Regions from separate parts of the Sinorhizobium terangae genome, predicted to be linked through region 3. Evidence: predicted binding sites of a transcription regulator. Region 3 holds the regulator's gene; each other region holds the start of a gene.
The links. Region 3 encodes PhoB, which activates phosphate uptake and scavenging genes when phosphate is short. Its sites were predicted from a motif close to TGTCATNNANCTGTCAT; they were not measured.
Positions count from the first base shown of each region.

Region 1: the regulator PhoB is predicted to act here: its motif matches at 896-912, upstream of QA637_RS24435 (DUF1045 domain-containing protein).
Region 2: the regulator PhoB is predicted to act here: its motif matches at 985-1,001, upstream of QA637_RS11025 (BtaA family protein).
Region 4: the regulator PhoB is predicted to act here: its motif matches at 1,201-1,217, upstream of QA637_RS12155 (DUF1045 domain-containing protein).

Region 1 is NZ_CP121660.1:1,234,682-1,236,883, forward strand. It holds gene phnE (phosphonate ABC transporter, permease protein PhnE) at 1-817, shown strand, start outside; gene QA637_RS24435 (DUF1045 domain-containing protein) at 994-1,701, shown strand; gene QA637_RS24440 (alpha-D-ribose 1-methylphosphonate 5-triphosphate diphosphatase) at 1,703-2,202, shown strand, end outside.
Region 2 is NZ_CP121659.1:2,297,311-2,299,512, reverse strand. It holds gene QA637_RS11025 (BtaA family protein) at 1-937, opposite strand, end outside; gene QA637_RS11020 (serine hydrolase domain-containing protein) at 1,115-2,202, shown strand, end outside.
Region 3 is NZ_CP121659.1:144,905-147,106, forward strand. It holds gene phoU (phosphate signaling complex protein PhoU) at 1-352, shown strand, start outside; gene phoB (phosphate regulon transcriptional regulator PhoB) at 474-1,157, shown strand; gene QA637_RS00700 (GcrA family cell cycle regulator) at 1,235-1,753, opposite strand; gene QA637_RS00705 (aspartate aminotransferase family protein) at 2,171-2,202, shown strand, end outside.
Region 4 is NZ_CP121659.1:2,550,523-2,552,724, reverse strand. It holds gene QA637_RS12160 (glycosyltransferase family 2 protein) at 1-793, opposite strand, end outside; gene QA637_RS12155 (DUF1045 domain-containing protein) at 1,267-2,067, shown strand; gene puuE (allantoinase PuuE) at 2,150-2,202, shown strand, end outside.

The DNA.
Region 1 (2,202 bases), on a different replicon from region 3:
CGAGGTCGAGGGTGACGAAGTCTCGATCCGCAACCGGTTCTTCGGCTGGGCGAACTTCCTCTTCGATACCCACTCGCCGTTCTTCGGAAAGCCCTATGGCGAAGTGGCATCGCTAATTGTCTCCGGAGAGCGGATCGATCCGGCACGCTCCAACCTTTCGCTTGCCTGGAACAACATTCTCTACAACGCGGAGTGGCAGCATCTCGACGTCTGGACCAAGCTGCTTCAGACGGTCGTCATGGCTTTCGTCGGCACCCTCTTCGCATCGATGATCGCCTTTCCGCTCTGCTTCCTCGCCGCGCGCAACATCACGCCGAACCTTTTCGCCAACCAGCTCGCCAAGCGGTTCTTCGATTTCCTGCGGTCGGTGGACATGTTCATCTGGGCGCTGTTCTTCACGCGCGCCTTCGGCCCCGGTCCGCTCGCCGGCATCTCGGCGATCTTCTTCACCGATACCGGCACGCTCGGCAAACTCTATTCCGAGGCGCTTGAAAACATCGACGACAAGCAGCGCGAAGGCGTGAAATCCGTCGGCGCGACGCCAATCGCGGTGCAGCGCTTCGGGGTGCTGCCGCAGGTGCTGCCGGTCTTTGCCAGCCAGGCGCTCTACTTCTGGGAATCGAACACCCGCTCGGCGACGATCATCGGCGCCGTCGGCGCCGGAGGCATCGGGCTCAAATTGTGGGAGGCGATGCGCACCAACTCCGATTGGGAAAATGTCGCCTATATGGTGCTTCTGATCTTGATGGTTGTCTTCATTTTCGACAACATCTCGAACGCGTGCCGCTCGCGGCTGATGGGACGAAAGGCACATTAAATTGGAGCGGGATGCGGGCGGAAAACCGCACGCACTTCCTCATCCCGCTCTGATCCGATTTGCGTTTCGCACCGAAGTCATCATGATCTTGTCATGCAAATCGGCTAGCTGCGCATCGCACCCCGCGAACATCGACCCGCCGGAGGGCGGGCCGGGCGACACAGAAAGTGAGACTCGTGCGTTATGCAATCTACTTCGCGCTGCCGGCCGATGACCGGCTGACGCAGACCGCAGCCCATTGGCTTGGCCGCGACGCCTTTGTCGACGGAGCACTGAGCTGGCCGGAGGTGCCGGCGCTCGGGCGCGAAAACCAGATGGCATTGACGGCGGACCCGCGGCGATACGGTTTTCACGGAACGCTGAAGGCGCCGTTCGAACTCGCTGAGGGAAAGAGCGAAGCGGATCTGCTCGCCGCCTTCGATGAGTTTGCGGCGGAGATCGAGGCGTTCGAGGTGCCACGGATCGTGTTGCATCAGATCGGGCCGTTTTTCGCGCTCGTCCCGGCCGAAGACTGCCCGCCGCTTCGAAGCCTGGCGGAACAGGCCGTTCGCCGTTTCGAGCCGTTCCGGGCGCCGCTGTCGGACGCCGATATCGCGCGCCGCAATCCGGAGAAGCTCACGCGGCGTCAGCGCGAATATCTTACGACATGGGGTTACCCTTACGTCTTTGAGGAATTTCAGTTCCACCTGACGCTGACGGGACCGGTGCCGAAGGAGACGCAACCAGTGATGCGCGAGACGCTTACCGCCGCCTTCGAGGAATTCACTGGCAGGCCACTCGACATTGCGACCATTGCACTTTTCGTCGAGTCCCATCGCGGCGCGCCGTTTACCGTCTATTCCCTACTGCCGCTTGGCGGCGCATCCGAACGAAAGATCGCATGAGATGAGCAAAGAACAGGTATTGAGCAACGCCCGCATCGTTCTCGAGGACAGGATCGTCAACGGTTCCGTCCTCATCCGCGACGGCCGTATCGCCGATATTTCCGAAGGGGCCAGCAGCACGGGCGAAGATTTCGAAGGCGACTACCTGCTGCCCGGCCTGATCGAACTTCACACCGACCATCTGGAGGCGCATTACTCTCCGCGCCCGGGCGTGCGTTGGCTGAAGATCGCGGCGATCCAGGCCCATGACGCCCAGGTCGTCACCTCCGGAATCACCACCGTCTTTGACTGCCTGCGCCTGGGTTCGGACGAGGACGGCGGCTTCCAGAAGGGCGAGATGCGCAGCATGGCGGATGCCTTGGCGCAGGCCAAGGAGGAAGGACGCCTGCGCGCCGACCACCTCATCCACCTGCGTTGCGAAGTTTCGACTTCCGACGTCCTCGATCATTACGAGGATTTTCAGAACGACCCGCAGGTCCGCCTCGTCTCGCTGATGGATCA
Region 2 (2,202 bases), 1.8 Mb from region 3:
CCTCGACGCGGTCCGCATGATCGCGGATCGCTTCGTGGTTCTCGGCCTGCAGATAGGCCGGCAGTTCGCCCTCGTGCGGCAGCGGGTAGCGCCGCGCGAAAGCCTGCCAGGCGAAATAGTTCTCGCGGAGCGGGAAATGGCAGGTGAGCTTTTCAAGACGGTGCCGCAGCACCGCGGCAAGCGACTTCTCCGCGCTGAGGCTAGCGAGCTCATCGAACTGCTGGGGCGGGATGCCGAGGCCGAAAAGCGAGCTCTTGCGGCTGGTGATCCAGCGGATGACCGGACGGTCGAACAGCGGCGCGAGCTTGTCGTCGAAGAACTGGCGTTGTTCACGCATCGAGCGCGCCTGGACGAACTCTTCCGGATTGATGCCGTGGAGACGGGCGAGCAGGTGACTGGCGGCAATGAAGCGACCGAGAAGGCCGGTTCGATAGATGTTGCGGCCGAAGACGCCGATGCGTCGGCGTCCGTCGAGGGACCGGCCGCTCCAGTATGCGCGGGTCGCCGCGTCGAGCTTCGGCGCGAGGAAGAGGTCGAAGGCCTGCACATTCGACCGCGTGCCGGCTTCGGCGAGAAAGCGCACGATATCCTTGTGGCTCGGCAGGTGGCGGAAGGCGGCAAGTTTCAGCCGGTTCAGTGCGATATGGTGCGGATTGAGGTCGACGACATCGATATGGGCAGGGCCGGCGGAGAGATAGGTCAGCATGTTGCAACCGCCTGAACCGATCGTCACGATGCGGTGTCCGGGACGGATCTGCATTGCTGCCATGTCGACGCTCGGGTCTTCCCAGATCTGCGGATAGACGAGACCGGAGAATAGCAGCCCGAACAGGCGTTCCGACAGGCCGGCGAGGGAGAGGGGCTTGTGCTGCAGCAGCGCGCTTTTCAGCTTCGGATTCTTCCTGCCAAAGCCGGCATCGGGAGCGAGTTCGGTCATCTTTGCCTGTCATCCAGTTGAAACTTAGGCGCTTCTAAAGTGACTCCGCTACACTTTGATGACGGGATTTCGCACAGGCGCGGGGCTTCCAAGGGCTTTTCCTTTCGCCTGAACCCTGTTTCTCTCGCGATTGCCGCGTGGTGGAGACGTGGTGGTCCTGAAGCCGGGAGGAAGCGCATGAAACGTTTGCTGAAGACGACCGCCGGGGCGGTGGTCGTCGGTCTTGCGGGCATCGGCGGCTGGCTGGCGCTGTTTCCGCCGGAGCTTCTGAAGGTCGGCGACGGCTATGCCGCCAAGATCGTCTGCTCCAATGTCTTCCTTGCCAAACGCGATCCGCAAGCCGTTCTTGCGGAAGACGTACAGGCGCCCGGTCACCCGCTCCTGAAGTTCGTCAGCGTCTCGGTCGATCGGGAGAAGCAGAGCGTGACGGCGCGCATATTCGGCTTTGCCGCTCCTGGCCGAGCGGTGCACAGGCCGGGACTTGGCTGCACCAATGTCGATGACAGCGGAGCGCAAGCGCTTGCGGGTTCGGTGAGCGAGACAAAAGACGAGACGGGAGCATACGAGGCCCATGATGCTGCCGTTGCCTGGCCCGACGGCAGCAAGGCCGAGATCGACCCGGCGATTCAAGGCGTCATAGAAGATGCCGGCCTGGCAGGTCCCGGCATACGGGCGATCGCCGTCGTGCGGGATGGCCGGCTGGTCGCGGAGACCTATGGACCCGGGTTTGATCGGGATACGCCTCTGCTCGGCTGGTCGATGACGAAGTCGGTGACGGCGGCGCTGGTTGGCCTGCGGATCGGTGAGGGAAAAATGGATGTCGCTCGCGGCGACCTGCTGCCCGCCTGGGCCGGCGATGATCGGTCGCGGATCAAGCTTGCCGACTTGTTGGCGATGCAGAGTGGGCTCGCGTTCAACGAGGACTATGGCGACGTCACCGACGTGACGCGCATGCTCTATCTCGAAAGCGACATGGCCGGCTTCGTGGCATCAAAGCAGCTAGACACGCAGCCGGCCGCGAAATTCCGCTATTCGAGCGGCACCAGCAATCTCCTCTCCCAACTATGGATGCGGACGTTCGACGACCCGGCCGAAGCGCTCGCCTATCCGCGCAAGGCGCTCTTCGCTCCGCTCGGCATGACCAGCGCCGTGATGGAAACGGACGCGAGCGGCACCTTCGTCGGTTCCTCCTACATGTATGCGACCGCACAGGACTGGGCGCGCTTTGCGCAGTTTCTGCTGGATGGTGGAAGCTGGAAGGGCAG
Region 3 (2,202 bases):
CGCCCGTGGCCTGGAGCACCTGGCGGAACTGGCCTTGGTTCAGCTCAAGGAGGTGCTCGACGTCTATGCCTCCCGCTCGCCGGAAAAGGCAAACAGCATCCGCGAGCGCGACGAGGAGATCGACGCGATCTACACGTCGCTTTTCCGCGAACTGCTCACCTATATGATGGAAGATCCGCGCAACATCACGCCGTGCACGCATCTTCTCTTCTGTGCCAAGAACATTGAGCGTATCGGCGACCACGCGACCAACATTGCCGAAACGATCTACTACATGGCAACGGGCGCCCAGCCGCAGGGCGAGCGGCCGAAGGACGACACGACGTCCACGCTAGGCTCTGTGACGGACTAGAGCGCCCGACAGCCGTATGCCCTAGTGCATGCGTTGATCTTATACCGGTCGCGGTTTTTCGCGGCCCATACTGTGCCGCGGTGGCATGATGGCACCCGCGCGTAGGAAGGAGCATGACCGAATGTTGCCGAAGATAGCCGTAGTCGAGGACGAGGAGGCGCTGAGCGTCCTCCTGCGCTACAATCTCGAGGCCGAAGGTTTCGACGTCGATACGATCTTGCGTGGAGACGAGGCCGAGATCCGCCTTCAGGAGCGCTTGCCCGATCTCCTGATCCTCGACTGGATGCTGCCCGGGGTTTCCGGCATCGAACTCTGCCGCCGGCTGCGGCAGAGGCCGGAAACGGAGCGCCTGCCGATCATCATGCTGACCGCGCGGGGCGAGGAAAGCGAACGCGTTCGCGGGCTTGCCACCGGCGCGGACGACTATGTCGTCAAACCGTTTTCGACGCCGGAACTGATGGCGAGAGTGAAGGCAATGCTCAGGCGGGCCAAGCCCGAGGTGCTTTCGACGCTGTTGCGCTGCGGCGACATCGAACTCGATCGCGAGACGCACCGTGTCCACAGGCGCAGCCGTGAAGTCCGGCTCGGACCGACGGAGTTCCGGCTCCTGGAGTTCCTGATGTCCTCGCCGGGGCGCGTCTTCTCCCGTTCGCAGCTTCTCGACGGCGTGTGGGGACATGACATCTATGTCGACGAGCGCACCGTGGACGTGCATGTCGGCCGCCTTCGCAAGGCGTTGAACTTCTCCAACATGCCCGATGTCATCCGCACCGTACGCGGCGCCGGCTATTCACTGGAAAGCTGAGGCCACCCGCCCGCTTCCACAGGCATCAAAAAAGGGGCGTCACCGCCCCTTTTTCAATTATGTTTGCTCGCGGTCGGTCAGCGCATGCGCCGGCGCTCGGCGGAAGGCTGATAGGCGAGCCGCGTGTGATAGCTGCAATAGGGCGACGATTCCGGCGAGTCGTTGCCGCAGAAATGGAACTCTTCCTTCAGCGGGTCGCCGATCGGCCACTTGCAGGTGCGCTCCGTGAGCTCCGTCAGGCCGAGGCGCCGCGACATCGGGATGACGACGTTCGGTGCGAGTTCGATGTCCTGGTCGGCGACGAGATCGACTTCGACCTCTTCCTTCAGCACGGTCGCGCCGGCGGTGCGGGTGACGGTGCGGGTGGCGACCCGCGCGGCATAGTTCGGTGCCCGGGGAGCGGACGTGGTGCGCTTCGGACGCGCGGCAGTGGTCGTGCCACCCGCCTTCGCGCGGCCCGGCAGGCTCAACCGGTGAACCTTGCCGATCACGGCGTTGCGGCTGACGCCACCCAGTTGCGCTGCGATCTGGCTGGCGCTCAGGCCCTCGGACCACAGCTTCTTCAGTTTCTCCACCCGCTCGTCAGTCCAGTTCATTTCTGCACTCCCCGTTCTCGGCGTTGGATGGCAGAATCCATCACCCAGCTCCGGAAAAAAGTCCGGAGCTGCAACGCGATAACTCTTTTGGTGACTAGGTCCGCCGCATGCGTCTAGTAATTGAATATTAACCTACTGGCAGGGTGACTCCGTGGCAAGAGTCGCGGGAATCGCGCCGAATCGATTTCGGAGTTTTCCCCAACTTGCTGGCTGGCCGTTGCATTTTTGCAAGCCCCTGCGGCACGTTTTTTCGCACGTCGGAATCCGGGCATTCAAGCGCGCTGCAAGCCTTGGTTTTGTTGACATTGCGGTGCGAAATGGGAATAGTGCCTGCGCCGCCGAAAGGCGGCATTTTTGATTTTTATTGGGCACGATCGCCCGATATCGATGCCAACAGGACGGAAGGAGAAGTTCGCCATGGCCGCAACAACGCCGCTCTACGACACCTA
Region 4 (2,202 bases), 1.6 Mb from region 3:
GCTCTTCGAGGTGGGTCGGGTCGCGCATGACGATCCCGGGCTGCAAGTGCGATCCAGTGGCCTTTGCCTCGGCGGAAAGAGCCTCAAGGCGGCGGAAGTCATGTTGCATGCGCCAGCGGGCCCGCTCGGCCAGCTTCTCGGCAAACAGCGAATGATTGGAACCATGCATGCGGTATGCCCCGAGGCAATCGTCGGTGGCGTGGACCTGTCCATGCAACGGCGCCACAGTTGCAAGATAGCCATCCGCTCCTTGCCTGAATTCTCCCTCCGGGATCGGCATCACCGCTTCCAGAGCCGAACGGGCGAAGGCGAGGCCGCTGGTGACCGTCGTCTGATAGCGGCCGCGATGAAACAGTTTTGGCGTCACGTCGCCGGTGTCGAAGGGCTGCTCCGGTGGCGGATAGATATCCATTGCCCTTTCTCGCTGGTCGACGAGATCAAGCCTGAACTGAAACTGCGCGGTCGAGGGGTCCCATGCATTGACGACCTCGGATACGGCAGCCGGATAGAGATAGTCGTCGGCGTCCAGGAAGAACACGATGTCGCCAGAGCTCGCGGCAAAACCGGTGTTGAAGGCGGCCGCGTGTCCGCCGTTTGCCGGTCGCAGACAGGCGCGGATCCTGTCGCCGTATGATCGAATGATGTCTGGCGATCCATCGGATGAGGCGTCGTCGACGACGATAACCTCGGTATTTGCGTGATCTTGAGCCAGGGCGCTGTCAACACAGCGCCTGAGAAAGCGTGCGTAATTATAGTTGGTGATGATGATGGATACAGAAGTTTGGTTCAGCAAAGCCTGCCCTCGCTCTGATCCCCGCTGGTCGCTTCGGTACTCGTGCTGAGTGTGCGCGGTCGGTCGCCGGGATCTCTCTCGAGATAACAAGGCATTCGCCGCCTCGCAGACGGCCACTACCAACCTTCAAAGGAAACCGCGGGTAGATTTCCTCCGGCGCGGCGGTGCTCAAAACGGCAGGTTGCTGCCTTGCACCATTGCGCGATTTTCCACGCTTCAAGGGAAGCGCTGCGGCGTAGTAACTGCACTTATTGTGTTGACAATAGGGCCCTGCCGGATCGGCGTACGGAACGTCGACGAGCGTTGGCGGGGTTGGACATCGCGTGTTTCCACCGTCCATCATGCTTCGCATGAGACGCTTCGGTCGCTTTAAACGATCGATTTTTGGCCCGGTTCCGAGCCTCCAACTTCGTTAATCTGTCACGCAAATCACCTAATAGGCGGGCCATCCACGGACTTCCGGAGCATGCGCCATGCGTTACGCCATTTGTTTCACTCCACCTATGGGGGACCCGCTGTCGGCGGTGGCCGCCAGCTGGCTCGGGCGGAACGTCTATTCGGATGAGCCGACGGAACTGCCTTCCGTTGCCGGACTGAGCGTTCCGGAGATCGCCTTCCACACGGCAGCACCCCGCCGCTTCGGCTTTCATGCCATGATCATGGCGCCGTTCTGCCTCAACGAGGCGACCAACGAGACCGAGCTGCTGAAGGCGCTGATGCATTTTGCCAGCGCCGAGGCCCCCTTCGAAATCGCGCGGATGGAGGTTGCCCGGTTCAGCCAGTGCTGGGGGCTGGTGCCGCAGGTGCCGAGCCATGAAATGCACCTGCTCGCCGCCCGTGTCGTCCAGGCATTCGACAGGTTTCGCGCGCCGATGAGCGAGGACGAGATCGAACGGTGTGACCCGGACCGGCTGACCGCACCGCAATTCACCAACCTCCATCGCTGGGGCGATCCCTACGTGATGGACGAGTATCGCTTTCACATGAAGCTGACGGGCGCCTTGAATCCGGAAACCGCCCGGCGCATGGAGGCGCCCCTCAGGGAGCTATTCGAGCCGCATTTGGAAAGGCCGCTTTCGATCGGCAGCCTTGCCCTGTTCATCGAGCAGGATCCGGGCGCGCCGATGCGGGTCCATTCTCAGCATCCGCTTGGCAAGATTTCCGCCCGTCTGCGCGACGGCGCGGCGAAACGGTCGGCCATCGAAAGCCTGACCGAAGGTCGCGCTGCCCGGCCGATACCCTACATCATGGCCTCCTTGCTTGCGGGCCGGTAGTCGCCCCCTCTGAAGCGTCAATTTCATCTCGACAATCCGGTCCGCGGTGCTACCGTTCCGGAAAAATCGAAGGGGTGATTTGATGGCAGAGGCTTCCTATCCGCGCGACCTCGTCGGCTACGGGCGCATGCCGCC